Linked DNA regions of Chelatococcus sp. HY11. Each later gene encodes a partner of the first gene's protein in a complex. Links are inferred from orthologs where the notes say so. Each region holds a gene or a part of one and is shown in the gene's direction. Other genes may lie near its edges. The genes, in order: uvrB and KIO74_RS01290.

Region 1 (15,054 bases):
GTCATTGGGGTTGCGCGCACCCGGCGCCTGCCGGCCCAGCATCGCCGCCGTTTCCAGCCGCGATGTCATACCCTCGGCGGAAATCCAGGCATCGGTCGTATCAGGGAAGCCGTTCGGTCCCGATGGATCCCACAGCCCCTGCCCCATGGCGTTGAGCGCTGACAGGAGCGGATTGACCGCGTTCGACTTGTCGAGCCCGGAGCGCCCCGTGGCCCGCAGGCCCGCCATCAGAAACTCATAGGGCAGACGCGGCTTTCGCGTCTCCTCGCGCCAAGCCTCCGGCGCTTCAATCAGCGTGAGGGACACGGCCGCGAGATCGCCGTCGGTGTCGATGAACGACCGCTCCAGCCGGCTGACCAGCTTGGGGTCCGGTACATCGGCTGTGAAATGGCGCGCGAGCTTGCGGGCGACATGGCGCGCGGTCGCCGGATGGCGGGCAAGATCGAGCAGCGCCATCTGGCCCTGAACCGCCCCGCCCGCGCGGTAGCTCGTGCCGAGCACGCTGTGGTCGCCCGGCTCGTGCTGGTAAGCGCTGAAGATGAAGCGCCCCTGCACACGATTGGGTGAATCGTTATAGGCCACTGTCCAGCCGGTGATGGTTCGCGCGAGGCTGGTCACGTCCGCCTGGCTGTAGCCGGAACCGACGCCAAGCGTGTGCAGTTCGAGGATCTCGCGCGCCAGGTTCTCGTTGAGCCCCTTGCGCTGCTTCTTGCCAGCCTGTGACTGCGGACCGACCGACTGCTGATTGTCGAGATACATCAGCATGGCGGGATGGGTCTCCACCGCCAGCAGCATGTCGGAGAAACGGCCCAGCACATAAGGACGGATTGCCTCACGCTCGAAGGCCCCCGCCAGCGTCTTCACCTGCCCGCCCTTGGACGTCGCGATCGCAAAATGATTGGACCAGAAAATGACCAGCCGCTCGACGAAACCGATGTCGGGCATGAGCCCGTAACCCATGCGGGCAGCCGCTTCCGCCAGGTAAGTGGTCTGGGGGATCGTGCTGCCCGGCACCCGCAGCGGGCCAACCGGCTTGTTGGGCTCCATGCCGCCCACCCGCAGGCCCGGCGTGCCGGGCTGTGGTGTCGAGGGCTGTCCCGGATCGGGACGCACCGGCATACGCGCGACACGCAGGAAATCCTCCTGCTCACGCCAGGCTCGGAACAGGGCCGCGCTTGTTTGTAGCCCGCTGTCGCCACCCTGCGGTGCTGGGGTGCCGGCGCTCAGCCCCGCGCGCACCTCCTCACGCAGCCTTTCACGGATATCATCGGCGAGCCCGCCAATGCCGTCCGCCTTCACGCCAAGCCCGAAACGATTGACTGCAAAGACCGCCAGCCGCGTGTCCCGTTCGCTTGCCATGCGCACTTCTCCGTGCCGAAAGAGAGCACTTCAAGGACCGGACGAACCGTGCCGCCGACCGAAGCTGCACAGTATAGCGGGCCCAAAGATCAGTATTTCCAAAGTGCTGTCGTGAAGCGACATTGCCTTTGGGGTATGCGCTGGCGGCATCATGAAACCTGCTGTCACAGGAACCTGCCGCCTGCTCATGAGAAGCATGGTGCCGTTACACCCCATTACCTCCGGATGTCAGGAAGATGAATTTTTTGTCATCTCGCAATTGTGATTGGCTTTTGCATAGTCAGGCTCTCGCTTCATCCAGAACCGCTTCAGATCCGTAAGTCCCCGCGCCGCACCGCGAAAATGCTGCTGCCGCTGAACCCATGCCACAGCCGCTCCGGAATATTCGCGTCGCGCAGGACATCAGCCGGAAAACTACGGGTGGCGTCGTAGGCGGCGTCCATATGGAAGAGCATTCCGAGCGTATCGGCGATGAAAGCCCGCCCAAAATGCCGGCGATGGCCGTAGTCACCGAATCGCTCCGGGTTGATGGTGTCCGGCCTCGTAATCTCCTCCCAATAGTCGTCACTGACGATGGGGACGGAAAAGAGCATCACCCCGTCGGGCTTGAGCGAGCGGGCCAGCTGGGTCAGCACCACGGTGTAGTTGCAGGCGATATGTTCCAGTACATGGTTATGCACGATCAGGTCGAAGCTGTCCGGCTTCAGGTGGAAACCGTCGCGGCAGAGATCAAAGGCGCCGACGGGCACGCCCACATCCGCGTAGGCCTCCGGCGCGATGTCGACCGCGCGATAGTTCTCGCCGCCTATGCCCTGCAGGAGCTTCGCCAGTCCGCGCTCCGGCGCGAAATGCAGGATATGCGCGCCTTCAGCCAATCGGAGCGCCTTGATATGCAAAGCGGCCACACGGGTGCGCTCAAGCGAGCCGCAACCGGCGCAACGCGCAAGCGGGCGTTTCGGCATATCGAGGAAGGCTTTACCGCCACAGATATTGCAATGCATCAGGATGTTCCACAGGCAGATACTTCTGCGAGAGCGAAGTAAGGCGAACGAATTTGTGCTGAGGCCGTAAAACCACCAGCGCGGCCTCGCAGCATACAGCATTTGGCGGCGCACACCGCAAAAAAGGCCAAGTCTAAGCTATCGAGCCATTGGATATTGTGTCGTTTTCCCTGCCACGCGTTCCGATGATGCGTCGTCGTCTTCGCATGCGCCACACGATGTTGACAAAAAGCAATTGTGACATCAGATGCGATATTGGGGCAGAAAGAAGTGATATGTCTGAGTTAACGCGGCGGTTTATTTTACGAGAAAAGACCAGTCTCGCTCACGCACGCGTTGACGCATTAGTGGGCACATTCGAGCGACGGGAAGATTATACGCGGTATATCCGGGGAATGGCGAAGTTCAGGCTGCCGGTCGAGCATCGCCTGGATCTGTCCCGCTGGCCGGAGGCCTGGGGTCCCTGGCGCCCACGGATGATCGGACATGTTCTCAGGCAGGATTTGCTTGATCTCGGGCTCCCGGACGTTGAGCCGGCCGCTGCGCTGCCGAAAATGCGGACCGAGGCGGAGCTTCTCGGGACGTTGTACGTTCTCCTTGGGTCTAACCTCGGCGCCCAAATCCTGCAGAAGCGTGCCAATGCAATCGGCCTTAGCGATTGTCACGGCGCCCGGCATCTCGCCGTCCAAGCCAGCGGTTTGGATGATTGGCGTGCCTTTACTGCCCGGCTGGATCAAGTCGAACACATCGATATAGAAGCCACTATCGAGGCCTCGCTGGCAACATTCAGGGAAGCGGAATTGGCGTTTGGTGCATCGGCTCCGACCAGTGCCGCACACGCAAGGCCGGAAAGGCTCGCCGATGCCGTCTAGTCGGACGTTGGCCGGCCGAGCTTTCTCGGTCGACTTGACCAATTGTGACCGCGAACCCATTCATATACCCGGCAGCATTCAGCCGCATGGCTGCCTGCTCGCCTGTGACGTCAACGCGGCCGTTGTGCTGCGGCATTCGAGAAACGCCGCCGACATGCTGGGTCTGCAAAAGACCGAGCTCGTCAATGCGCATCTGGACGACATCCTCGGCGCGCGTGTCACGCATGCCCTGCGCAATGCTTTGACCACGTCGAGCGGTGCTTCACGCCCATCTCTTCTTTTTGACGTCGCCCTCGCGGACGGTCGCCGTTTCGATGTTGCCGTTCATCGTTACAAGGCCACCGTCATCATTGAATTCGAGCCCACGCAGACGGTCGTTTCGCCGCTTGAGCTCGCACGCCAGCTCATCAGCCGCATCAGCGACGTCACCGAAGTCAACAAGTTGATCGACAAGACCTCCAAACTGGTGCGTGCGCTGCTCGGTTACGATCGGGTGATGATCTATCGGTTCGAGCAGGACGGTGCTGGCAAAGTCGTCAGCGAGGCGAAGCGTGCCGATCTCGAGAGCTTTCTAGGTCAATATTTTCCGGCCGGCGACATTCCCCAACAGGCGCGCGAACTCTATCTTCGCAACACGATCCGCATCATTTCCGACGCGAGTGGGCATCGTGTGCCGGTTGTGCCCGAGCTCGACCCGTCCGGCGAACCGCTCGACCTGTCCTTCGCGCATCTGCGCAGCGTTTCGCCCGTTCATTGCGAATACCTGCGCAACATGGGCGTTGCCGCCTCGATGTCGATTTCTGTCATTATCGACGGCAGGCTCTGGGGGCTCATTGCCTGTCACCACTACGCGCCGCGCGTTCTGCCGATGGCGCAGCGGGTCTCCGCCGAGATGTTCGGGGAGTTTTTTTCCCTGCACCTCCATGTCCTCAAGCAGAAGCGCAAGCTTGAATCGGCGACGGCTGCGCGCGATGCTCTCGACCGCTTTCTGCAAGCCGCGTCTCACTACGCGGACATAGAAAGCCTTCTGCGCGACAACCTGCCGGATTTCATGCGGCTGATGCCGTGCAACGGCGTCGGCTTATGGATGAATGGAACGTGGAACGGCTACGGCACGACACCACCCCTCGACGCGCTGCCCGAGATCACCCGGTTTATCGGTGAGGTCGCGGAAGGGAAAGTTTGGGCCACCCATGCTCTGTCGCAACGCCTTCCCTCCGCGGCGGACTACCACGAGATCGCTTCCGGCATCCTCGCTATTCCCCTCTCGCAAACTCCCCGGGACTACCTCTTTTTCTTCCGCAAGGAATTCGTGCAGACACTCGAATGGGCAGGCAATCCGGAAAAGTCCTACGAAACCGGGCCCCTCGGCGACCGTCTGACACCCCGTCGCAGTTTCGCGATCTGGAAGGAAACTGTAAGGCACCAATCGCAACCCTGGACGGAAGCCGATCGGGAGATCGCGGAGGCGGCTCGCATCGCGACCGTCGAGGTGGTGCTACGCCACAACGAGATGATGGCGGACGAGCGTAACAAGGCTGATGTCCGCCAGCGCATGCTCAACGAAGAGCTCAATCACCGCGTCAAGAACATCCTCGCCGTCATCAAGTCCATAGTGAGCCACCCCTCGGCCGAGGAATTGAGCCTCACCGACTACGTGCTGACCCTGAAGGGACGCATCCAGGCCCTCGCCTTTGCCCATGACCAGATCGTACGCAGCAACGACGGCGGCATGCTGCTCGATCTTATCACCGCCGAGCTGTCACCTTATCAGCGACATTCCGCGGAAGTTACCCTTGAGGGGCCGGCGGTATGGCTGGACAACCGCTCGTTCTCCGTCATGGCCTTGGTGCTCCACGAGCTGGCGACGAACGCCGCAAAATATGGAAGCCTGTCGTCACCAAACGGCAAGCTCTTGATTCGCTGGTCGCTTGATCAGGACGGGGATTTCGCCCTGTCCTGGAGCGAAAGCGGCGGTCCAGAGGTGAAGCCGCCGAGCCGCCGCGGCTTTGGCACGGCCCTCATCAATCGTAGCATCCCCTATGATCTCGGGGGCCGAAGCGCGGTTTCCTATAATCCCAAAGGCTTGCACGCCGAATTCGTGCTTCCGGCTCGACATGTGAGGAATGCCGCGGACAGCGGACCGGCGTCCGGCAACATCTTACCTATGGGGATCGAGATCGCCCATGCGGCGTTTGCGCCGGACGTCGAAGTTCTCGTGGTGGAAGACCAGATGCTGATCGCGATGGATGTGGAGAACATCCTCGATACGCACGGTGTGACAAACGTTGTGATCACCAGCTCGTCATCCGAGGCCTTGGCCAAGCTGAACGGCCTGACACCGGATGTGGCCGTGCTGGACGTCAACCTCGGAGAGGGCACGTCTATCCCGGTCGCCGATGAACTGAGCCGACGCGGCATCCCCTTCGTTTTCGCTACGGGGTATGGCGACAGCGCGATGATTCCCGCGATATTCTCGGACGTTCCGGTGGTCCGGAAGCCCTATGATGGCCAGGTCCTGGTGGGCGCCATGCGGACAGTCATGGCGCGGACCTGACGGGTAACATGCGAGGAGCTCCTTTCCACCGACGTGGGCGAGACGCCGTTCAGTTGGCAGCAGCTGCCACGCCTGATTACTAAGCTTCTGCTATCGTTAAGATTATTCTGGGCACACAGGATCGGACTTATCCCCGGCTCCTTCATGCACAGGCACGGCCCCACCCTCCTTCATGCGGGAGAGTTTCGATGGCAAGATCAGGCAGCTTTTCTCTGACGGCTCCGTCAAAGATCGTGTTCATTGTCGCGCTCATTCTGGCGATCATCGCGCTTCTGGTGACTTACGGGATGTTTCCGGTGCCTTTCTTCTCGGGCTACGGCTTCGAGACGCTCTTGGTCGGCTTCGTCCTGCTGGTCATCGGCGTCGTTTACAGCGGCATTTGACGGCAAACGCCACGGAAACGGGGTTCAGCGCAGCCCCCACGCGACAATGCGCCTCCATATGCCTTTGGGGAAAGCGCCGCGGATGACACCTGCGGCCTTTTCTCGACGGAGAACTAGGCCCATATTGGGCCCATGGCTCCCAAAACGCCCCGCTCCAAGGCTGCGAAACCCCGCGTCCAGCCCCTTGATCCCTTTCTCGCGGATCTCCTCAACCCGGCGATCAACAAAGGTCGCGCCGGCCCCGGCGGAGCCGCGTCCGACGGCAATGACGAGCGCGGCGGCTTCGGCGAAGCGCCACAGGCGCGTTTTGACGCGGGTGTCGTTTGGACGCCGGGATCGGGTTCAGCACCGGCCAAGCCCGGAAAGTCCGAGCGCCCCGGCGGCAAGAGTCCAACCCGAAAAAAGGCCGCGGCGCCCGAGCCGTTGAGTGACCCCGACGGCGCTTCCGGCGTCTCGGCGACGGTCGCGGCCCTCTCCGCGCTGCTGGAGAGTGGCAATCCGCTTTTCAAGAACGGCAAGCTCTGGACGCCTCACCGCCCGGAGCGGCCCGAGAAGTCGGAAGGCGGTGTCGCCTTTCGCATGCAGTCCGATTTCGAGCCGGCGGGCGACCAGCCCGCGGCCATCGTCGAACTTGTCGATGGCATCCGCCGCCAGGAGGCCGACCAGGTCCTGCTCGGCGTTACCGGTTCGGGCAAGACCTTCACCATGGCGAAGGTGATCGAGGAAACGCAGCGCCCGGCGCTCATCCTCGCGCCCAACAAGACGCTGGCCGCCCAGCTTTATGGGGAGTTCAAGAGCTTCTTCCCCGACAACGCGGTCGAATACTTCGTCTCGTATTACGACTACTACCAGCCCGAGGCTTATGTACCCCGGTCGGACACCTATATCGAGAAGGAATCGTCGATCAACGAACAGATCGACCGCATGCGCCATTCCGCGACGCGTGCCCTCCTTGAGCGCGATGACGTCATCATCGTCGCCTCGGTGTCCTGCATCTACGGTATCGGCTCGGTCGAGACCTATACGGCCATGACCTTCTCGGTGAAAGTCGGCGAGACGATCGAGCAGCGGCAGCTCATCGCCGATCTGGTGGCCCTGCAATATAAACGCACAGGCGGCGACTTCGGCCGTGGCACCTTCCGCGTTCGCGGCGACGTCATCGAGATCTTCCCCGCCCACTACGAGGACCGCGCCTGGCGCGTCTCGCTGTTCGGCGACGAGGTGGAATCCATCGTCGAGTTCGATCCCCTGACCGGGCAGAAGACGTCTGATCTCGGCTTCGTCAAGGTCTATGCGAATTCGCACTATGTCACCCCGCGTCCGACACTGATCCAGTCCATCAAGGGCATCAAGGAAGAGCTCAAGTGGCGGCTTGAGGAGCTCAACCGGATGGGCCGCCTCCTGGAAGCCCAGCGGCTGGAGCAGCGTACGACCTTCGATCTCGAGATGCTCGAAGCCACTGGCTCCTGCGCCGGCATCGAGAACTATTCGCGCTATCTCACCGGCCGGCGGCCGGGCGAGCCGCCGCCGACCCTGTTTGAATATCTGCCGGACAACGCGCTCGTCTTCGCCGACGAAAGCCATGTCACCATCCCGCAGATCGGCGGCATGTATCGCGGCGACTTCCGCCGCAAGGCGACACTGGCGGAATATGGCTTCCGTCTGCCCTCCTGCATGGACAACCGCCCGCTGCGCTTCGAGGAATGGGACGCCATGCGACCCCAGACCGTGAATGTCTCGGCCACGCCCGGCTCGTGGGAGATGGAACGGACCGGCGGTGTTTTCGTCGAGCAGGTCATTCGCCCGACCGGCCTCGTCGATCCGCCCGTCGACATCCGGCCGGCCCGCACGCAGGTCGACGATCTGCTCGGCGAAGTCAAGGCGGTGGCCGCTCAGGGCTATCGCTCTCTCGTCACGGTGCTGACGAAGCGCATGGCGGAAGACCTGACCGAATATCTGCATGAGCACGGCGTTCGCGTGCGCTACATGCATTCCGACATCGACACCATCGAGCGCATCGAGATCATTCGTGACTTGAGGCTCGGCGCCTTCGACGTGCTGGTCGGCATCAACCTGCTGCGCGAGGGCCTCGACATCCCAGAATGTGCGCTCGTCGCCATTCTCGATGCCGACAAGGAAGGCTTCCTGCGTTCGGAGACCTCGCTCATCCAGACCATCGGCCGCGCCGCGCGCAATGTCGACGGCCGCGTGATCTGTTATGCCGACAATGTCACGGGCAGCCTCGAACGGGCCATGGCCGAGACTTCCCGGCGCCGCGAGAAGCAGCTCGCCTACAACGCCGAGCATGGCATAACGCCGCAATCCATCAAGAAGAACATCGGCGACATCCTCGATTCGGTCTACGAGCGCGATCACGTCAAGGTAGACACCGGCCTCCTGCCGAAGGAGGCGACAGGTGTCGGCCACAACCTCAAGGCCGTCATGGCCGACCTCGAGAAGCGCATGCGCGAGGCGGCCGCCAATCTCGAATTCGAAACCGCCGCGCGCCTGCGCGACGAGATCAAGCGGCTTCAGGCGACCGAACTCGCCATCGCCGATGATCCGTTGGCCCGGCAGGAGGATGTGGAGGCCAAGGCCGGCCACTTCGCCGGATCGCGCAAATATGGCGCCAAGGCGAACCAGCCGCCCGGCAGCGATGGCGAGCCGGCCACGCGCGCCCGCAAACCGACCCTCGACGAGATGGGACCGCACAACCGTGAGATCCCCCTTGGCGCGGAGGAATTCAAACCGCGCGCCGTCGCGGATTGGGCGGGTACATCCAATGTCAAGAAAGGCGGGCGTCGGCGACGGTAGCGCTTTTGACGATGTCTCGCTTTCGCGCTTTTGAGGGCGCACGCTCCTTCATCACAACTTGCTGATTGTGAAAGAACAATCGATCAGTGTTTTCTATTGAGAGGCATGATCCCAATGCCACAGAGGACACTGATCACGATGAGCCCGCCTACCTGTCCCCCCGGTTTTAGAACATCGCTGTCCAGGATATCGAGAGCGGCCGCCGCGACAGGGGTCACCGCCGTGCTTGCCGCGGCTGCGGTCACTCCCGCTTTCGCGCAAGCGCAGGTTCAGGCTTCCCGCGAAAGCTGTGCCACCCTCCAGAATCTGGTGCAGCGCCAGGGACGTGTGGTCATCGGTACCGGCCCCTACCTTTACGATACCTATGTCAACAACTGCGCGCCGCGGCAGAGCCAAGTGCCGGCCTATCTCGCGACGCGCGACAACCCGCAGTGCTTTGTTGGGTATAGCTGCGGCCAAGGCAACGACTGACCACCACGCCGTCTCAATGACCGGCAACAAAAAGGCGCCGTACAAGCGGCGCCTTTTCCATTTCAGCCTTGAAGCCGGCCTGTTCTCAGCCCTGCTGGATCGCCGAGAGCATCCATTTGCCGCCCTTCGAACGACGAAACGTCCAGAGTTCGGTCGCCTCGGAGGGCAGTTCCGCATGGCCCGCGACGATCTTGTTCGTCTCACGGTCAAGGGGGGTGTCTATCAGCGAGAAGCGCATGGCGACAGTCGCGTATTCCACATCCCCCTCACGCCACGCCTCGGCAAGATCGCCCTGCAGGAGCTTGACGTCGGAAAGACGGTTGATGTGGCCCTCAGCCGCCGTGCTGGCGAGATCCTCGGCCATGAAGGCGACCACTTCCGGCGTCGCCAGGCGGCGGAGCGCGTTCAGGTCCTCATTCGAATAGGCGGCCTGCACGTCGATGAGCGTGCGCTCGAAAGCCTCGAAATCGGACGGCTGAATATCAAGCTCGTCCACCGGGGTCGCCGGAGCGGCTGGAGCCGGGGCTCCACCCAGGCCGCCACCAAGCCCCTTGCCGAGGCCACCCAGACCTCCGCCTAGACCACCGAGCCCGCCACCAAGCGCGCTGCGGTTCATGCCGTTACCCATCGGGCCGGCGCCGGCCATGGCCGGCTCCTGCCGACGGCGGAAGAAGCGCATCGCCAGCATGACGAGGCCGACAATCAGGCCCACCTGCAGGAGGAGACCGAGGATGGAACCGAGGCCGGAGAGGCCACCGAACAGGCCGCTGCCGGAGAGAAGGCCGAACAGGCCCGCGCCGAGCAGACCGCCCATCAGGGCCGTTCCAAAGCCGCCGCCGAAAAGACCGGAGCGCGGGGGCGTCGCGGGACGGGCCGCCATGCCGGGCTGTGCCGCATTCGGTTGGGCCGCGCTGGGCTGGGTTGTGGAGCGCTGGAGCGGAGCCGCCTGGGTTGGCGCGGTCGCGGTCGGCGGCGGCGCGCTATAGGTGCGCGATCCCCTGCTGCCCATGCCCCCGCTGCGACCTGCGCGCGCCTCCGCGACACTCGCCGTGACCATCAAGGCAAGCGTGGCGATGGCAACGAAACCACCGCGGCGACCCAAGGTTCTCAACAACGTCGTCCCTCCCGTCGAAATCAATTGCTGCCGGCGAGCTGATCAACCGGCGTGGCGACCTGCGAACGGCAGGCATAGCCGCCATTCGCCCGATGCATGGAAGATAGGGAACGCATCAGCCGTTGGAAAGGCCTCTCCAACATGTTTTTCATGATTTTGCGATGCTTTCGCGAGGTCTCGCCACTGCGGGACGTCAAGGGTCCGCGACATCAGCACGACTTTCCCAGAAGATCGCTCGTCCGCGAGCTTCACTGTTCCTCGCAACACTGTAAGCGGGCGGACGATATGCGACCGCCTCCGCGGGCCGGGCGACGTTGAGATTCCGTTAGGACAATGCTCGCATTCTTCAAGCCTTACAGTGACAGCGCGCGGAGTAATGCGTATGGCGCGCCGCCCCTTCAGCCGCCTGCCTTCGTGGAAACTGGGCGGATCTATACTGGTCGTCCTGGCCCTCGCCGGATGCGGGTTGTTCGTCATGGAAAAGCGAGCAGCCTGGCGCGGCGAGGCGGAGGTCGCATGTCTGGCGACGCACAAGGACGTGCGCGCATCCGCTTATTTCGAGCAGGCCCGCGCCATTTCAGGCCCTGGTGCCTGTGGCATGGATTATCCGTTCCGTGTGAGCGCCTTCAGTGAGGGCAGCATCACTTTGAAATCCCGCGCGCTGCTTGCCTGCCCGGCGATCACGACGACAGATCGCTGGTTCGCGGAGATCGTGCAGCCGGCGGCCATGCTCTATTTTGGCCAGCCGGTCACGGGCGTGAACGCGGGCTCCTACAACTGCCGCACCATGAACAACAAGGCTGGGGCCCCACGCTCAGAGCATTCCTACGGCAACGCGGTCGACATCATGTCGCTGACTTTCGCCGACGGGCGAGTGATTACGGTTCTCAAGGGCTGGCGCGGCGCGCCCGAGGAGCAGGAGTTCCTGCGGGAGATCTTTGTCGGTTCCTGTCGCTATTTCTCAACGGTCCTGGGGCCGGGAGCCGATGCCCATCACAATGACCATTTTCACCTGGACCTCGCGCGTCACGCCAGAGGCCGGACAATCTGCAAACCCGTCATCAAATTCGCGCCGCGCATCGACCCCGACAGGCCAATGTCCTACGGCGCGCCCATAGCGGCCACCGGTAATCCACCGGCTGCCGCACAGCCCCAATTCAACTTGCCTGCGGAAGGCCCGCTGCCTGACCACGGGCCGGGCGAAGAAGGCGGCGATATCCCGACATCGGGCCTCGCCCCCGCCGCCCCGCCGCTCGCGATCACGTCGCCTGATCCGGCGCCACGTCCGAGCGCTTCGCGGGACCCAACTTACGCGCCGGCGGCGGGCTACAGCCCCACACCCTATCCCGCGCCGCCGCAGAGCCCGCCACCGCGTCGGCTGTCTTCTGACATGGACCTGCGCCCGCCTGGTCTGATCGGGCGCTAATCCGCGATCTCGACCACGGCCAACGGCGTTTCAAGGCCTCTTGCCTTGGACCCGACAGACCTCATGGCTTCTGCGTGTTCAGGCCATCAAACTGTCGAGCCCGCGCCGGAGACCCGGCTGCTCCGCGACACGTCTGGCGGCGAGAAGTGTACCGGCGACATAAGGCGCCGCCGACGACCCGGCATCGTGGCGGATGAGCAGGCGTTCGTCCGGCAGCCCGAAATGGGCCTCGCAGGACAGGACGTAACCCGGCAGACGCAGTGAATGCACCTGTACGGGAATAGGCGCGCCGACACTGGCGCCCCGCGTTTCCTTCAGGCCCGAGAGATCGGCAACAGCTTTGGCCGTGCCGGCCTGCCGCGCCTCTCCTAGCACTTCGGCGAGCTCACGCCCGGTTCCCGACGGTACGTCGGGCTTCGAGGCGGCCGCATAGTCGACGATTTCAACGTCCGGAACGTAGCGAGCAGCCTCCAGTGCGAAGCGCTTGAGCAAAGTCGCCGTGATGGAGAAGTTGCCGGCTGCGAGGACGCCGACATGCGCCTTGCGCGCGGCTGCATCGATTTCGGCGTAGTCTTCAGCACCAAGGCCCGAGGTGCCGATCACCACATGGCGGCCCGCCTCGATCGCCATCAGCGCGTTGCCCTTCACAACATGCGGCTTGGTGTAGTCGATGACGACGTCCGACGGGATGGCGAGCGCATCCCTGAGCGAGGCCGCGACAATGACACCTGCGGTCGGCTGCCCAATGGCCTCCCCCGCATCCTGTCCGGCCGCGCCCCGGCTGACCGCGCCGGCCAGCACCAGATCCTTTGCCGCGATAACAGCTGGAACAAGCGCCCGTCCGACCCAACCCGTCGCCCCCGCAACGACGATACGAATGCCAGCCATATCAGCACCTTTTGTTGGACAATTTCGCGCCAGAAGCACTTCTTGGGTCACTGTGGCGCGGCTGCGCTTGACCCCGCAAGCTCCATTCCGCATGGTCCAGAAAAATTGTATGGTCAAGCTGGGCCATATCGGCTGTCGGAGCCACCACGCGTCGGAGTTGTCATGCGCAGGATGATCGCCGCTTCACTGATGCTCGCCACAGCGAGCTCGTTCAGCTTCGCCGGCGAGCGTGCCCCCGGCGAACCTCATATGCCGATGGATCTCGACCCCATCAACGTGACGCGCAATCTCCCTGCCTGCGACTCAGTCGCCGTGGTTTCAGAAGTGGCCATGCGCTTCGCAAGCAAGGAATCCGAGTACTGGAATTCGGACCTTCGCCTGGCTCAGTTCGAGCGTATCCGGCAAATCGCCCTGAACCCCTGGGGCGACGATTTCATCCCGCGGCGCTTCTGCAGGGCAACGACGCTGGTCACGGATGGCGTCAAGCGCGAGGTGATCTACTCCGTCCGTGCCGGTCTCGGCGGGATCGGCTTCGGCTGGAATGTCGAGTTCTGCGTGCGCGGCATCGACCGCGGCTGGAGCTTCGCCCCCTGGTGCAAGACCGCATTGCCGTAAGCTGAATGCCGGTAGGGATCCACACGGGAGATAATCCCGCTTACCGGTTTCGACCGTCGTTTGTGGCGGCTCCATCCACGCGCGCCAGGCACGTCCGCCGCCTCGCCTTCGCCACCGCCGCCTGTGCTGGCCTGTCGTTCGCGATGCTCACGGCCGTCTCCGCGCAAGGCGCCGGCGAACGTCGCGGCGCCCCTCCCGGCCAGTTCGATTTCTATGTTCTTGCCCTGTCCTGGTCGCCCGGGTTCTGCGAGCTCAACGCATCTCCGGATCGCTACGATCAATGCCGGAACGGCAGCAAGCTCGGCTTTGTGGTGCACGGCCTCTGGCCCCAATACACTCAGGGCTTTCCAACGACCTGTTCGGCGACCGCCGTCCAGCCGACACGGGCGGCGATCGCCACAACCACGGGGCTCTATCCCGACGAAGGATTGGCGCGCTATCAGTGGCGCAAGCACGGAACCTGCTCGGGTTTAAGCCCGACGGACTATTTTGCCGCCGTACGACGCGCCCGCGAGGCGGTCGTTATCCCTCCGGCAATTACTTCCATGCAAAGCGACGCGACATGGACGCCTCTTGATCTGGAACGCGCCTTCGTTGCCGCGAATCCCGGTCTGCGAACCGACATGATGTCCGTCGCCTGTCGCAGGGGAACCCTGAGCGAGGTGCGCATCTGTTTCTCCAAGGATCTGCGCAGTTTCCAGACCTGCCCTCAGCTTGACCGCCGGGGCTGCCGCGGTGGCTCCATCACTGTGCCGCAACCGCAATGAATTACCGTCACGGTTATCACGCGGGCAATTTCGCCGATGTGATGAAGCACGTGTTGCTGACGCGTATCCTCGCGCATCTCCTCAAGAAGGATGCAGCCTTCCGCGTGATTGATACGCATGCGGGAATCGGCCTGCATGATCTCGACGGCGAGGAGGCACAACGCACCGGAGAATGGCGCGACGGAATCGGCCGGTTGGAAGAGCCCTTTGGTGATGATGTCGAGGCTTTGCTGGCCCCCTATCGACAGGCTATCAGCGCAGTACGCGCGACCAATCCGGCCGGCTATCCCGGCTCCCCGATGATCACGCGCTTGATGCTGCGCCGCCAGGATCGCGCCATCGTCGTCGAGCGCCATCCGGAGGATGCCGCGAGACTGGCCGCCCTCTTCCTGCGCGACCGGCAGGTCAAGGCGCTGGAACTCGATGGCTGGACCGCGCTCAATGCGATGATTCCACCGAAGGAGCGGCGTGGCCTCGTGCTGATCGACCCGCCCTTCGAGGAGGTCGGAGAACTTGCGCGCCTCGGGCGTGAAATGCTCAAGGCCCAGTCGAAATGGGAAACCGGCATTTTCGCCGGCTGGTATCCCATCAAGGACCCCGCCGATGCGGACCGTTTCGCCGACGACCTGGCGACGGGATCGAGGACGGGTACCCTGCGGCTCGAATTGATGATTGAGACGAGGATTGATCCAACCCGCCTCAATGGCTGCGGCCTCGTCGTCATCAACCCACCGTGGAAGCTCGCCGAGGAAGCGGAGATCCTCTTGCCTGCGCTTGCGAAACGCCT
Region 2 (14,820 bases), 190 kb from region 1 along the record:
GCAAGTGCCCCCTGTGTCGCCACAAGGATCGCGATCATCGCACCAAATGAGACCACGGCGCGCGGCGCAATGCCCTTCTCGCTTTTGCCAGACTGAGGTCTTTCCCGACCCCAGGAAACACGCGTACGCATTTCGGTACACATCGCACCGCTCCTCCCATACCGCGCCCCGCGTACCTACATCAGAGCGCGCTATTTATATGGGATGGAAGCCGTCGCGCGCCATGGCTTTAGTGTGGGCAGCGTGCCCATAACGCCATCCGCATCGCCGGAAAGCTCGACGCCGTTCGCGTTTTGGTCCAAGGTCGTCCCATGAATCAAGGTCTGAACCACCCATCCCGGAAGCACGACGCCGACGGCGAGGCCACCCGGGCCGCGCCGCGTGGCGGCAGCCTCAGCGAGCGCGCCCGAGCGCAGGCAGCGCCTGTTGCCTATCTCGCCGGTCTCAACCACGAGCAGCGCCTCGCGGTGGAGACCACCGAGGGGCCGGTGCTCGTTCTCGCGGGTGCCGGCACGGGCAAGACCAGGGTGCTCACCACGCGCATCGCCCATCTGATCGCCATCGGCCGCGCCCGCCCTTCCGACATTCTCGCCGTCACCTTCACCAACAAGGCGGCGCGCGAGATGAAGGCGCGCGTCGGCATGCTGGTCGGGCCGGCGGCCGAAGGCATGCCCTGGCTCGGCACGTTCCATGCCATTTCCACCAAGATCCTGCGCCGCCACGCCGAGCTCGTCGGCCTCAAGAGCGATTTCACCATTCTCGACGTGGACGACCAGATCCGCCTCATGAAGCAGGTGATCCAGGCCGCTAATCTCGACGAGAAGCGCTGGCCGGCCCGCCAGCTCGCGAGCATCATCGACGGCTGGAAGAACCGGGCACTCGGCCCCGACCAAGTGCCGCACGGTGAGGGCGCCGCCTTCGCCAATGGCCGGGGCACAGAACTTTACCGCCATTATCAGGAACGCTTGAAGATCCTGAATGCCGCCGATTTCGGCGACCTGTTGACCGAGACCATCCGCCTCTTCCGCGAGCATCCGGACGTCCTCGCCCAGTATCAGAAGCGCTTCCGCTATATGCTGGTGGACGAATACCAAGACACCAACGTCGCGCAGTATCTGTGGCTCCGGCTGCTGGCCCAGGGGCGCGAGCCCGGCCAGCGCAATCTGGCCTGCGTCGGTGACGACGACCAGTCGATCTATGGCTGGCGTGGCGCGGAGGTGGACAACATCCTGCGCTTCGAGCACGATTTTCCGGGTGCCGTGGTGGTGCGACTGGAGCGCAACTACCGCTCCCATGCTCATATCCTCGCGGCTGCCTCCCACCTCATCGCCCATAACGAGGGCCGGCTCGGCAAGACACTGCGCACGGACGATGAACCGGGCGAGAAGGTGACGATCACCGGCGCGTGGGACTCGGAGGAAGAGGCCCGCCTCGTCGGCGAAGAGATCGAGGCGTTGCAGGCCAAGGGGCACAATCTCTCCGAAATCGCCATCCTCGTGCGCATTTCCGCGCAGATGCGGGAGCTCGAAGACCGTTTCGTGCAGCTCGGCCTGCCCTACCGCGTCATCGGCGGCCCGCGCTTCTACGAGCGTATGGAGATCCGCGACGCGCTCGCCTATTTCCGCTGCGTCGCCCAGCCCGCCGACGATCTCGCCTTCGAGCGCATCCTGAATACGCCAAAGCGCGGCCTCGGCGACGCGACCGTGCAGGTTCTCCATGCCCATGCGCGGGCGGCGCGCATTCCCCTGATGGAAGCGGCGCGCTTCATCGTCGAGACGGAAGAGCTGAAGCCGAAGCCGCGCGGTTCCCTGCGCGATCTGTTGGCAGCGTTCTCTCGCTGGAGCTCGCTGATCGACAATACGCCGCAGACGGAACTCGCCGAGATGATTCTGGAGGAATCCGGCTACACCGAAATGTGGCAGAAGGACCGGTCGGCGGAAGCGGCCGGGCGCCTGGAGAACCTGAAGGAGCTCGTCCGAAGCCTCGAGGAATTCCCGGATCTCCGGGGCTTCCTGGAACATGTCTCGCTGGTCATGGACGCGGTCGAGAACGACACGGAAGACCGCGTCAGCCTGATGACGCTGCATGCCGCCAAGGGCCTGGAATTCGACACCGTGTTCCTGCCCGGCTGGGAGGAAGGGCTGTTTCCCAACCAGCGCGCCCTCGACGAGAGCGGTCGCGCGGGGCTGGAGGAAGAACGCCGTCTCGCCCATGTTGGCATTACCCGCGCCCGACGCCGTGCGAAGATCTATTTCGCCTCCAACCGCCGTATCCATGGCCTTTGGAACGCCACGATCCCCAGCCGCTTCATCGACGAGCTGCCGGAGGACCATGTCGAGGTGACGGAAGCGCCCGCCGCCTTCTCCTATGGCGGTTACGGCAAGAGCCGCTTTGACGATGTGGAATCGTTTTCCTCATCCTATGCCACGCCGGGCTGGCAACGCGCCCAGAACAAGGGTGGTCTAGGCAGCGGCGGCTTTGGCGGAGGCGGCAGCCGCGGAGGTTTCGCGCAAGGGCGTGGTGGCTACGGCGGCTCCTCCGGCCCGGGACGCGGCGGCCTGCTGATCGAGGGGGAGCTCGTCGCCAAGTCCTCGGGACCGGCCTCCGCCTTCGCGCCGTCCGACCGGGTGTTCCACATCAAGTTCGGACCAGGCTCGGTGGCCGCCGTCGACGGCAACAAGCTGACGGTCGACTTCGACAAGGCCGGCCGCAAGATGGTGCTCGACAGCTTCGTGCAGCGGCAGGGCTGACCGGCGACCATTCATCAACCGCTGATTTCATGCACGGGCCATTATACGGCGGCCCGCCGCATGCAGCGAAGCTTAAATAACGTCAATACCGAACTTGATCTTTGCAGGTCGCCACAAGCGCAATCTTGGCATTTACTTCTGCCCAATCGGGTCGATTAAAAATCAACATTAAAACATATTTGCGACATATTGAATGCCGCGATCGATTACTTTTCTTGCTTACCATAAAAACGCGGAACAAAGATCCCATCCAGCCATTCTTTATGGCGCCGGCAGTCGATGACGGTACGACATGGATAGTCGACGTCTCGCCGGCATATCCGGTCAAGCATACGGTCATAAGGAGATGATCATGCCGAACCAAGGTGGACACGACACGGGTAAGCACGGCCAGAAGGACATGCAGAAGGATATGCATCCCTCCAAGGGTCATACGCAGAGCAGCGGAACGCAGAGCGCGTCCGGCTCGCCCGGCCAGCACAACCCGCAGTCCGCGCCCGGCGCCGGTAAGGACAAAGACCAACACGCCCGGAAGTAAGCTGACACCGTCACATTGAGGTTGACTCAGCGCAACTGAGGTCGGTTCGGGCGGAGCCTGAGCCGGCCATAACTTTTTTTCAAGACAGCGGAATTGGCCGCGCTAGAATTCGCGCATGGAAGGAAACGCGACGCATAACGGGCCAAAGCCAGCCACCAACGAAGCCATGGGCATCTTCGCCCTGGATAAGGGGGAGCGCACGCGCTTCTTCGCTTGCCCGAATTTCGCCGCGCTCGATTGCCTGACTGCGACCTTCCGCACCTATCGCTACGTCCCACACACGCACGACACTTTCGTCATCGGTTCCGTCATCGCCGGCTGCGAAACGTGGACGGTGCGTGGCATACGCGGCTATGCCGGGCCCGGCGACTTCGTTTTCGTCAATCCCCAGGAAGTCCATGACGGCGCCCCCCATGGCAGTGGCTATTGCTATCGGATGAGCTACCCGTCCATAGAGCTGCTCCGCCAGATCGCGAGCGAGCTTCGCGAAAGGGACGTGACGGCCACGCCTTATTTTCCGGAAACCGTGGTCAACGATCCGGCGGGAGTCGCGCTGTTCGTCGCCGCGCATGCCGCGATGGATGTGCATGGAGACGCGCGGGCCGGCGAGGAGTTGCTCTATCGCGCCTATGCCCATTGCCTGGTGCGCCATGCGCGTGTCACGTCTCAGCCGGCAACCGGCCGCGAGGCGGACCAGGTCACCCGGATCGGCCGCATGATCAAGGAACATTACGCCGACGACCTGTCCCTCAGCCGCCTGGCGGCTGAAGCGGGGCTGCCGCGCCACCGTCTCATCAGCGCTTTTCGCCGCGAGACCGGCATGACCCCGCATGCCTTCATCCTCGACCGGCGTGTCATCGCTGCTCAACAGGCCCTGCGGCGTGGCGCCACCCCGGCCGAGGCCGCGGCCGCTACGGGCTTCTGCGATCAGGCCCATCTCACCCGCGCTTTCAAAGCCCGCATCGGCATTACGCCGGGAGCCTTTCGCGCCGCGGTATCCTGACGGCGACATCGACCCACCCTCGTCCTGTCACACCCTCGAGGCTACCCATGCTGGACCGCGCACAGCCCCAGAAACTGGATCACGAGCCCCCGCACGGAAAGCCATCGCGCCAAAAGCCATCGCACCGAGCGTCTCGGGGCCGCGAATGGCGTGCGGGCATTGCGGCGATCGTTCCCGTGGCCATCGCCGCCATCCCGATCGGTCTTCTGTTCGGCGCCCTCTGCAGCGCCAAGGGGCTCACAATCGCCGAGGCGGGGCTGATGTCCGCCCTCATCTTTGCGGGAGGCTCCCAGTTCGCCGCACTGGAGCTGTGGACGACGCCGGTCCCCATCGCCGCACTGGTTTTCTCAACACTTCTGATCAACGCCCGGCATGTGCTGATGGGCGCGTCGCTCACCCCCAAGACGGGGCTGTTCTCGCCCCTGCAGCGATACCTCGGCTTTCACTTCATGACGGACGAGACCTGGGCGCTTGCCGAGAGACGGGCTGTCGCCGCCCCCCTCACCCCCGCCTACTGGTTCGCCCTGGCGACGGTGCTGCCCACGGCGTGGATCGGCTCGACCCTCGCTGGCGCGGTAGTCGGCTCGTTTCTCGGCGACCCCAGGCGTATCGGCGCCGATTTCGCCTTCACAGCGCTCTTCATCGGCTTGATCGCGGGCTTCTGGAAGGGGCGCACGACGGCGGTTACCATCGCCGCGAGCGGAGGCGCAGCCGCGCTCGCTTATGTCACACTCGGCCCACCCTGGCACGTGGCCGCGGGCGCCATCGCCGGCATCGCCGCAGCCTACATGACCGCACCGGAGTCCAGTGACAGCGAGGCCCACCTCAGCGCGACAACGGGATCCCCGCCAACGATGAACCCCGAAAATGAAAATATAGACCGACAAAACTCCAAATAAACAAGCATTAATTCCCCATCCTCACGATGAAATATCATATACATAAATTGATAGATCGGACGCATAAGTACCGATATTTTTTTAATCGTTCCGAACACGCGTTTCACTATCTTTCGCGCACCCTTGGAAGGGCAATTTTTTCTCGCAACACAATGGAAGTGAGGAGAAAATTGATGCGTTATTCAGCCAAAATGGTCCGAGCCATCAATGCGTGCGACGCCCTACGCCGGACCAGCCTATCCGCATTGGCGATACTAACATGACCGCGGAATCGAACGGGCCAGCGGCCATCCATGTCACGCATCGAGCAGCCAGGTGCGAGTGGTGTGACGGGCTCAAAGCCGTGGCGCCCGTCGCCGCCGTCGTCATGCCCGTCGGCCTGCTCTTCGGCGCGCTCTCCAGCGCGAAAGGCCTGACGTTGCTCGAGGCCGGGCTGATGTCCATCCTGGTATTCGCGGGCGGCGCCCAGATCGCGGCCATGGACCTGTGGCTCGACCCGATGCCGGTGGCGGCGATCGCGCTTTCGACCTTCCTGATCAACGCGCGACATATCCTGATGGGCTTGTCGCTCGCGCCGAAAACCCACGGCTTTAGCCCCCGGCAGCGGTTCTTCGCCTTCTTCTTCCTGACGGACGAAGCCTGGGCTCTGTCGGAGCGACGCGTTTTGAACCACCCGCTGACGCCAACGTTCTGGTTCTCACTGGCGGTCGTCATCCCGGTCGTCTGGAGCGCGGGCACCTACATCGGCGCCCGCTTCGGGAACTGCCTGGGCGACCCCTGCGCGATCGGGGCCGACTTCACCTTTACCGCCCTCCTGATCAGTCTGATCGCCGGGTTCACGACGACACGCACAGCGCTTTCCGCTGTTCTCGCGAGCTGTGTGACCGCGACACTCAGCTATGTGGCCCTTGGCGCACCCTGGCATATCGTCATCGGCGCGACGGTGGGACTGACGGTCGCCTATGTAACGGCACCGAGAGACCGTGTCGCGGAAGCCGCCGAGCGCAACCTCATCAGCGACGCGTTGTCGAATCTCGATCCCGCCGCTCCGCTCGACTGCCCTTCAGGAAGCCGCCCATGAATAGCGAAAACGCCATGAATATTGACAGTTCCGCCCTGATGGCCATCCTCGCGATGGCGGCGGTGACCTATCTCACACGCATCGCCGGCATCGCGCTGGCCGGACGGCTCACGCTCTCAGGACGCGCGAAGGCGGCTTTTGACGCCATTCCGCCAGCGGTTCTCGTCGCGGTGATCGCGCCAAGCGCATTGGCGACCGGCTGGCCGGAGACCGTCGCGGCGGCGATCGCCGCCCTGTCGGCGACCCGCCTGCCGCTGCTCGCCACGGTCGCAATCGGCGTTCTCTCCGTTGTCGGGCTCCGGGCCATCGCGGGCTGAGGCCCCTCGGCCACACGCAAGACCACGGGCGGTCTTGCGTGTGCGTTCCGGAAGGTACGCCCCGCTCAAGCCTGCAGCGGCCGCGTCGCCTCCTGCAGCCACTGCAGCGTCTCTCCGTCGACGAGCGGCCCGATATGGGCGAGCACGTCGGCGTGATAGGCGTCGAGCCAGGCAATTTCATCCTCGGTCATCAGCGACGGGTCGATCAGCGCCCGGTCGATCGGCGTGAAGCTCAATGTCTCGAAACCGAGCATTGGCCGCTCGCCCCCGGTCACATCCCGCGGCTCCACGAGAACAAGGTTCTCGATGCGGATGCCGTAAGAGCCTTCCTTGTAATAGCCGGGCTCGTTGGACAGGATCATGCCGGGCTCGAGCGGCACCGTCCCGAGCTTCGACAGCCGCTGCGGCCCCTCATGCACCGAGAGATAGGAGCCGACGCCATGGCCGGTGCCATGGTCGAAGTCCGTACCCGCCTGCCAGAGCGCACGCCGCGCCAGCGCGTCGAGCTGGGCTCCCGAGGTGCCGCGGGGGAAAATCGCCGTCGCGATCGCGATATGCCCCTTGAGCACGCGGGTGAAACGGTCGCGCATCTCCTCGGTGACTGCGCCCACGCTCACAGTGCGGGTGATGTCGGTGGTACCGTCGCGATATTGCCCGCCGGAATCGACGAGGAAGATCCCCTGCCCGATCGTCCGGTCAGACGCCTTGGTCACGCGGTAATGTGGCATCGCGGCATTCGGTCCGGCGCCGGCGATCGTCGGGAAAGATACGTCCATTAGCGCGTTGGTCTGGCGGCGGAACTCCTCGAGCGCCTCGACCGCGGCGATCTCCGTGAGCTCCCCGCCGGGCGCCTCCCGCGCGAGCCAGGCGAGGAAGCGCGCCATGGCGACGCCGTCGCGGCGATGGGCGCTCCGGCTGCCCTGCTGCTCGACGGTGTTCTTCACGGCCTTCAACCGCGTGATCGGATCCGCGCCGACATCCGCCTTGCCCCCGCCCTGCTCGATCGCCTGTTTCAGCGCCATGGCGCCGGTGGCCGCGTCGAGGCGCACCGGGGCGCCGCCGGCCGCGACCGTTGCAAGCGCCTCGGTGAAGGAAGACGGCGCTGCGACATCGGCCACGCCGGCGAGATGAGCGCTGACCTCTTCATCAATGCGCGCGGAATCAATGAAGAATGTCGCGCGTCCCCGCGCGGGAAGGAGCGCATAGGCCAGCACCAGCGGCGTATGCGTGACGTCACCACCGCGGATATTGAAGAGCCAGGCGAGATTGTGCGGATCGCTGATGACAAGCCCACCGACACGCGCCTTGACGAGCGCTTCTTGCACGGCAGCGACCTTCGTGCCCTTGGCCTCGCCCGCGAATTCCAACGGATGGACGACGACAGGCGAGGCGGGCGGAGCCGGACGATCGCTCCACACCGCGTCCAGCGGATTTGACGAGAGAGCCACGAGTTCCCCGCCCGCCGCATCCACGGCGGCAGCCAGACGCTCGGCCTGCTGCACCGTATGCAGCCAGGGATCGTAGCCCAGCCGGCCACCGATTTTCAGGTTGGCCTCGATCCAGCCTTCAAGGCTCGTGTCCGCGAGTGCGACCGGCGTGAAGGCATCGAGGTCGATTTCATCTCGCACTTGCAGCGTATAACGACCATCCACGAGTACCGCCGCCGCATGGGGCAGCACGACCGCATAGCCCGCAGAACCTGAAAAGCTGGTCAGCCATGCAAGACGGTCATCGCTCGGGGGCACATATTCTCCTTGATGCTGGTCGGCGCGCGGCACCACGAAGCCATCGACACCCCGGCGAACGAGCTCCTCGCGCAGGGCTTTGAGCCGAGGGCCGCCGGTCGATGCCGACGTGGGCTTGTCGAAGCTCTGAAAAACACAAGACGCCATTGAGATCCCACCGCATTCATCCGCGAACCAATGCGTTCAAGACTAATGAGGGGTTAACGAAGCCGCAACGCGAGAGGATGGTTTTTGCGCGCTTTGTCACCGAAACATGCAGCCGACGCGCATTTCCTGTGCAGACAGCGGCAGACACCGCAGGAGCCATGCGTTCATTGCATATATCAGTTAGGTCACATGCACTGACCCATCTTCTTCGCACATGCAACATTGTCTATATTGCAATGCGTGAACGGACGGCGATGGCCGTCCATATACGGAGGCGGCAATGGCAGAAGTAGCAATGTCCGGCTATGCCGTAGCGGCGAAGAAGCCGCGGAAGGCAGTCGGCCTTATTGAACGGCTGTGGGCGCGGATCGAAGCGGCGCAGATGGCGAAGGCCCAGCGCTATTTCGAGCAGCACTATCCCTCGTTGGCGCGCGAGCTGGTCGCGATGCACAAGGCGGATAAATCCGCGAACTGATTGACGAGGCCCTGAAGGCCTCTATCCGTCGTCGACGCTTCCGCGATGACGGGGTTCCACAGGGAAGCACAGCAAGGAACATCAAGATGATCCTGGTGACCCTCTTCAACAGCGTGGCCCGTTTCCTCGTCGCAGCCCATGAAGTCATCAATGAAGCCATGGAAATGCGCGCCGAGATGGCGAAGCGCTACCCACACATCTAAAGACCACCAGCCGCGATCCCGCCCGGAGCTTTCACTGGCCTTCCGGGTGATCGGACCGGTGGTTGTTGTCCGCAAGCCCGCCCGGTCAGAGCCAGGGGCGGGCTTTTGCTTGTGTGCGTGTCATTTTGCGGGCGGCCGCCCCGCCCTTGCGCAGGCGAAGTGTCGCCCAGCCGTCGCGCTGGCTTTTCTGCATGAGGCGCAGCCCCTGCGCGGCATAGGCCGAGAGAACACCGGGCACGTCGCTGGGCAATAATCCAGAAAGCACAAGTAACCCACCGGGCGCCAGCACCGCCGCGATGGAGTGCGCGAGCCGCCTGAGCGGCCGTGCCAGGATATTGGCGAAGACAAGGTCGAACCGCTCCGGCCGCGCCGCGAGCGCATGGCGCACGCCGGGCGCGACATAGAGATCGAGATGACCGGCGGCCGCGTTGAGCCGCGCGTTGCGCCGTGCCACCTCGACGGCGATGGGATCGATGTCGCCCGCCACCACCCGCGCCTTGAGGGCCTTGGCCGCCGCTATCCCGAGAATGCCCGTGCCGGTGCCGACATCAAGAACATGACGGGGCCGGCGCTGCTTGAGAACATCCTTGAGCGCCATGAGGCAGCCGAGCGTCGTTCCGTGGTGACCGGTACCAAAGGCCAGCGCCGCCTCGATTTCGAGCGCGATATCGTTTGTCTTCACGACCTCGCGGTCATGCCCGCCGTGCACAAGGAAGCGCCCGGCACGCACCGGCTTGAGCCCATCGAGGCTCGCCTTCACCCAGTCCTTCGCCGCAACCGCGTCGAACACGGCCGTATCCACCTTCTCGCCGACGATCAGGCGCAGGAGATCGCGAATGGCCTCCTCATTGGGCTCACGCGAGAAATAGGCCTCGAGCAGCCAGGGCTGCGCGGTGGCATTCCCTTCCTTGGGGTCCTCAGGCTCGATCTCGAAGGCGGCGACCGCCGTCTCCGCAGGGTCGAACACCTCCCCGAGCAGATCCGTCAACCGCCGGGCGGACGCCTCGTCGGTCTCGATGCGCAGCACATGGGTAGGGGCGTGGGGAGGAAGACCTTCAAGCATGGGTACCAATCACAAGAAACATGGGTCGCACGCGGCTTTCCGATGCAATGACCACAGCGGAGCGGCAATGTCACGTCCGGAAGCTGATTTGACTAGGCCGAAACACGCCGAAGGCTCGGCCACAGGCCGCACCCGCAGGAGCGAGCCAAATTCACCGATCTATCGAGTCAGGCGCGGTGCACCAAGCTACCTATTTCTCATCTGCGGCGCTGATCCCTCCCCTTCGGGGGAGGGATCGATCCGCCCTCTTATCTGCAGCGCTGGACCTGACGCCGCGGCTCACAACCGCCCGACGCGCCGGAGCCATGTCTCCTCATCGATCACCTCGATGTCGAACTCCTTGGCTTTGGCAAGCTTGGAGCCGGCGCCCGGCCCGGCCACCACGAGGTCGGTCTTCTTGGAGACGGATCCGGCCACCTTGGCGCCAAGCCCTTCCGCCATGGCCTTCGCCTCATCGCGGGACATGCGCTCGAGCGAACCGGTGAACACCACCGTCTTGCCGGCGACCGGGCTGTCGGTCTGCACGGCCTCCATGGGCTCCGGCGTGACCTCCGCCAGAATGGCATCGAGCGTCGCCTGATTGTGCGCCTCGGCGAAGAACTGCACGATAGCCTCGGCAACGATGATGCCGATGCCGTCGATGGCGGTGAGTTCGGCCCAGGCGTCGCTCGCCTGGTCGGCGGCGCGGGTCGCAGTCTCGCGGAGCGCATCGAAAGAGCCGAAATGCCGGGCAAGCAGGCGAGCGGTCGTCTCGCCGACATGGCGGATGCCGAGCGCGAAGATGAAGCGATTGACCGGTACATGCCGCCGCGCCTCGATCGAGGCGAAGAGATTGCGCACGCTCGTGTCGCCGAAGCCCTCGCGGTCCTTCAGCTTTTGCAGGTTCGCCTTATCGCGGGCTTCCAGCGCGAAGATGTCCTGCGGCGCATGGATCATGCCTTCGCGGTAGAACAGCTCGATCTGCTTGTCACCGAGCCCGTCGATATCGAAGGCATCACGCGAGACGAAATGCTTGAGGCGCTCCATCGCCTGGGCGGGACAGGTGAGGCCGCCGGTGCAGCGCCGCACCACGTCCTCGCGCCCGGTGCGCGGGTTGATCTCGCGTTCGGCGTGGCTGCCGCAGACCGGGCAGGTCTTCGGGAAAACGTAGGGGACTGCGCCGGCCGGCCGCTTGTCGGCGACCACGGAGACCACTTGCGGAATGACATCGCCGGCGCGCTGCACGACGACGGTGTCCCCGACCCGAACGTCCTTGCGGGCGATCTCGTCCTCATTGTGCAGGGTCGCATTGGAGACCACCACACCGCCAACCGTGATAGGCTTGAGCTTCGCGACCGGCGTGAGCGCGCCTGTGCGTCCGACCTGGATCTCGATCGCGAGAAGTTCCGTCATCGCCTGCTCGGCCGGAAATTTGTGTGCCAGCGCCCACCGCGGCGCTCTGGATACGAAACCGAGGCGCTGTTGCAGCGCCAGACTGTCCACCTTGTAGACGACGCCGTCGATGTCATAGCCGAGATTGGCGCGCTCGGCCTCGATAGCGTGATAATGGGCGATCAGGTCCTCGACCGTCTCGCAGCGCTTCATCCAGGGGTTGATGCGGAAGCCCCAGCGCCCGAAGGCCTCGATCACGCCCATCTGGGTCTCGGCCGGCAAGGCTGTCCGATCGCCCCAGGCATAGGCGAAGAAGGCGAGCGGACGGGATTTGGTGATCGAGGCGTCGAGCTGGCGCAGCGACCCCGCCGCGGCATTGCGCGGATTTGCGAAGACCGGCTTGCCCGCCGCCGCCTGGCGCTCGTTCAGCGCCGCGAAGTCGGCATGCCGCATATAGACCTCACCGCGCACCTCGATGACGTCAGGCACATCGGCTGCATCGAGCGTCTGCGGGATGTCATCGACCGTGCGCGCGTTGGCCGTGACATCCTCTCCCACCTCGCCGTCGCCGCGCGTCGCGGCGCTGACAAGGTGTCCCGCTTCGTAGCGGAGGCTCAACGAGAGCCCGTCGATCTTGGGCTCGGCCGTGAGAGCGATTTCCGCATCGGCCTTGAGGTCGAGGAAACGGCGGATACGGCCCACAAAATCACGCACGTCATCGTCGGCGAACCCGTTGGCCAGCGACAGCATCGGCACGCGGTGCCGGATCTTGGCGAATTTCTCCGAGGGGGTGGCGCCAACCTTATCCGACAGGCTGTCTTCCGTCTTCAACGCCGGGAAACGAGCCTCGATCTCGTCATAACGCCTCCGCAGCGCATCATACTCCGCGTCCGAGATCGTCGGGGCATCCTGCTGGTGATAGCGGATATCGTGGCCGGCGATCTCCTCCTGGAGATCCGCATGCTCGCGCTTGGCCTCTCGTGGCGTGAGCACAGCGACGGCGACAGTACGGAGGGAATTATCCTGTGACATGGCTCGTCTCTTCCTGTCGCCCCGAATCGCGTAGCGCGCTAGCTCGGCGATGACGGAGAGAATCCCGAAGCCCGCCTTATAAAGCCTTCACCCCGCCGCTTCCAGAAGCCGGGCAGCGGCGGCGCGGGCCTCTTCGGTGATCGTGGCTCCGGCCAGCATGCGGGCGATCTCCTCGCGCCGCGTATCCGCCTCAAGCGGCAGCACCCGCGTCGCGACGCGCTTGTCCTTCGCTGACACGGCCTCCTTGGCGATCAGGAAATGGCTGTCGGCGCGCGCGGCCACCTGAGGCGCGTGGGTGACGGCGATGACCTGAACCTGATCCGCCATTCTCCCGAGCCGCGCGCCGATGGCATCGGCCACCGCTCCGCCGACGCCCGTGTCAATCTCGTCGAACACCAGCGTCGGCGCGGAGCCGCGATCGGCGAGCACCACCTTCAGCGCCAGCATGAAGCGGGACAATTCGCCGCCCGACGCCACCTTCATCAGCGGTCCCGGCCTCGTACCGGGATTGGTCTCAACCCAGAATTCAACCCGGTCGAAACCCTCCGCGAGGCGCGCCGTCTCATCGACATCGACCCGCGTGATGAAACGTGCCCGCTCAAGCTTGAGCGGCGGCAGCTCGGCATTGACGGCCGCATCGAGCCTCGTCGCGACCTTGCGGCGCGCCTTGCTGAGCGCGTCGGCCTTCTTCACGTAAAGCGTTTCCGCGGAGACGACCGCGGCCTCAAGCGTAGCAAGCTCCGCCTCGCCGGCATCAATGCTGGCTACGTCAGACGTGTAGCGCTCACACAAGGCGGCGAGGTCGTCGGCCGGCACATCATATTTGCGGGCCGCCGCGCGCAGGGCGAAAAGCCGCTCCTCGACCATCTCCAGATCCCGCGGATCGAATTCAGCGTCACGCAAGGCCGTCTCGATCACCGCGCGGGCATCATCCAGCGCGACCAGCGCGGCATCGAGCGCCTTCACGCTGGGCTCGACCAGTTGTGGCGCCTGGGTCGCCCGCCGCTCGAGACGCCGCACCGCCGCCGACAGCAGGGGAACCGGCGACGCGGGACCGCCGACAGCGTCGAAGGCCTCGGCGATATCCTTCGCAACCTTCTCGGCCTGCATCATGGTCTGGCGGCGCTCGGCGAGCCGCTCTTCCTCGCCGGCTTCCGGCGCCAAGCGTGAAAGCTCCTCCACCGCATGGCGCAGGAAATCGACCTCCTTGCGGGCAGCTTCCATCCGGTCGGTATGGCGCTTCAAGGTGCTCCGCGTCTCCGCGAGCCTGGCATGCGCCTCACGCAAGGCAGCTGCATCGGCATTCAGACCGCCGAAGGAGTCGAGCAAGGAACGGTGCTGTGCGGGATCAACAAGCGCGCGGTCATCATGCTGACCGTGAATCTCGACGAGCTCGCCGCCGATGGCCTTCAGGACCTGGACGCTGACAGGCTGGTCATTGACGAAGGCGCGGGTACGGCCGTCGGCATATTGCACGCGGCGAAGGATGAGATCGCCATCCGCTTCGATATCATAGCCAGCCAATGACCGGCGCACCGGATGGTCGCTCGATAGATCGAAGACAGCCGTCACCTGGCCCTGGGGTTGGCCATGCCGCGCCAGCGAGCCATCGCCACGGCCACCGAGCGCCAGGGCGAAAGCATCCAGCAGGATCGACTTTCCGGCCCCGGTTTCGCCTGTCAAAACACTGAGACCGCCGTCGAACGTCAGGTCGAGGCGGTCTATCAGGACGATGTCGCGAATCGTGAGCTGGGTCAGCATCAGCCAGTCTCAACGCAACAGGAGCGATCAATGCAACCGAAATAACGCACGTGCGTCACGCTGACGGCCCGCTTCGTGAAGGCCGCCAACCTGAAAGGCGAATCAGCCGAGCCGGCCGCTACTGAAGAGCTTGCTGATCCAGGAGCCGGTATCTTCACGCGGTTGGATCCCGTCCTTGGCGAGAAGCGCATAGGCATCTTTATACCACTGGCTGTCCGGGAAGTTGTGGCCGAGCACGGCCGCCGCCGTCTGCGCCTCGGCGACGATCCCAAGTGCCATATAGGCCTCCACGAGACGCTCCAGCGCCTCCTCGACATGGCGGGTCGTCTGATACTTGCTGACCACGATGCGGAAGCGATTGATCGCCGCCGTGTAGTTGCGCTGCTTGAGATAGTAGCGTCCGACTTCCATCTCCTTGCCGGCGAGCTGGTCGCG

Evidence for each region.
Region 2: the proteins of uvrB (region 1) and KIO74_RS01290 are in contact, whole or in part, in a crystal structure (PDB 7EGT), measured with the Thermus thermophilus proteins. The link is inferred for Chelatococcus sp. HY11 from one-to-one orthologs. Residues at the interface, in WP_096411307.1 of Thermus thermophilus: Glu23, Leu25, Arg26, Asp27, Gly28, Glu29, Arg30, Phe31, Arg55, Glu326, Asp327, Phe328, Glu379, Ser382, Gln383, His398, Gly400, Arg401; in WP_096412145.1 of Thermus thermophilus: His654, Arg656, Phe657, Gln666, Asp668, Glu669, Lys680, Arg681, Leu682, Ser683, Lys685, Tyr686, Ala687.

Annotation. Positions count from the first base shown.
Region 1 is NZ_JAHBRX010000001.1:54,977-70,030, reverse strand. Bases 5,923-9,186 are described here. They hold uvrB (excinuclease ABC subunit UvrB), read left to right. Parts: upstream 5,923-6,304; coding sequence 6,305-8,986; downstream 8,987-9,186. Other genes in these bases: KIO74_RS00300 (hypothetical protein), read left to right, coding at 9,125-9,186; KIO74_RS00310 (hypothetical protein), read left to right, coding at 5,978-6,172. In the rest of the region: KIO74_RS00330 (DUF1800 domain-containing protein), read right to left, coding at 1-1,359; KIO74_RS00325 (class I SAM-dependent methyltransferase), read right to left, coding at 1,668-2,360; KIO74_RS00320 (biliverdin-producing heme oxygenase), read left to right, coding at 2,636-3,232; KIO74_RS00315 (HWE histidine kinase domain-containing protein), read left to right, coding at 3,240-5,789; more of KIO74_RS00300, read left to right, coding at 9,187-9,457; KIO74_RS00295 (TIM44-like domain-containing protein), read right to left, coding at 9,543-10,514; KIO74_RS00290 (extensin-like domain-containing protein), read left to right, coding at 10,954-11,997; dapB (4-hydroxy-tetrahydrodipicolinate reductase), read right to left, coding at 12,076-12,885; KIO74_RS00280 (hypothetical protein), read left to right, coding at 13,048-13,500; KIO74_RS00275 (ribonuclease T2 family protein), read left to right, coding at 13,644-14,267; KIO74_RS00270 (23S rRNA (adenine(2030)-N(6))-methyltransferase RlmJ), read left to right, coding at 14,264-15,054. UniProt on the Escherichia coli protein: The UvrABC repair system catalyzes the recognition and processing of DNA lesions. A damage recognition complex composed of 2 UvrA and 2 UvrB subunits scans DNA for abnormalities.
Region 2 is NZ_JAHBRX010000001.1:234,959-249,778, reverse strand. Bases 1-3,030 are described here. They hold KIO74_RS01290 (ATP-dependent helicase), read left to right. Parts: upstream 1-311; coding sequence 312-2,750; downstream 2,751-3,030. Other genes in these bases: KIO74_RS01295 (hypothetical protein), read right to left, coding at 1-131. Outside these bases: KIO74_RS01285 (hypothetical protein), read left to right, coding at 3,103-3,288; KIO74_RS01280 (AraC family transcriptional regulator), read left to right, coding at 3,404-4,291; KIO74_RS01275 (AzlC family ABC transporter permease), read left to right, coding at 4,468-5,190; KIO74_RS01270 (AzlC family ABC transporter permease), read left to right, coding at 5,450-6,271; KIO74_RS01265 (AzlD family protein), read left to right, coding at 6,286-6,588; KIO74_RS01260 (aminopeptidase P family protein), read right to left, coding at 6,654-8,480; KIO74_RS01255 (hypothetical protein), read left to right, coding at 8,761-8,955; KIO74_RS01250 (50S ribosomal protein L11 methyltransferase), read right to left, coding at 9,244-10,221; NAD-dependent DNA ligase LigA, read right to left, coding at 10,501-12,624; DNA repair protein RecN, read right to left, coding at 12,712-14,385; KIO74_RS01235 (outer membrane protein assembly factor BamD), read right to left, coding at 14,488-14,820. UniProt on the Escherichia coli protein: A helicase with DNA-dependent ATPase activity. Unwinds DNA duplexes with 3'-5' polarity. Translocates on single-stranded DNA with 3'-5' polarity. Initiates unwinding more efficiently from a nicked substrate than double-stranded DNA.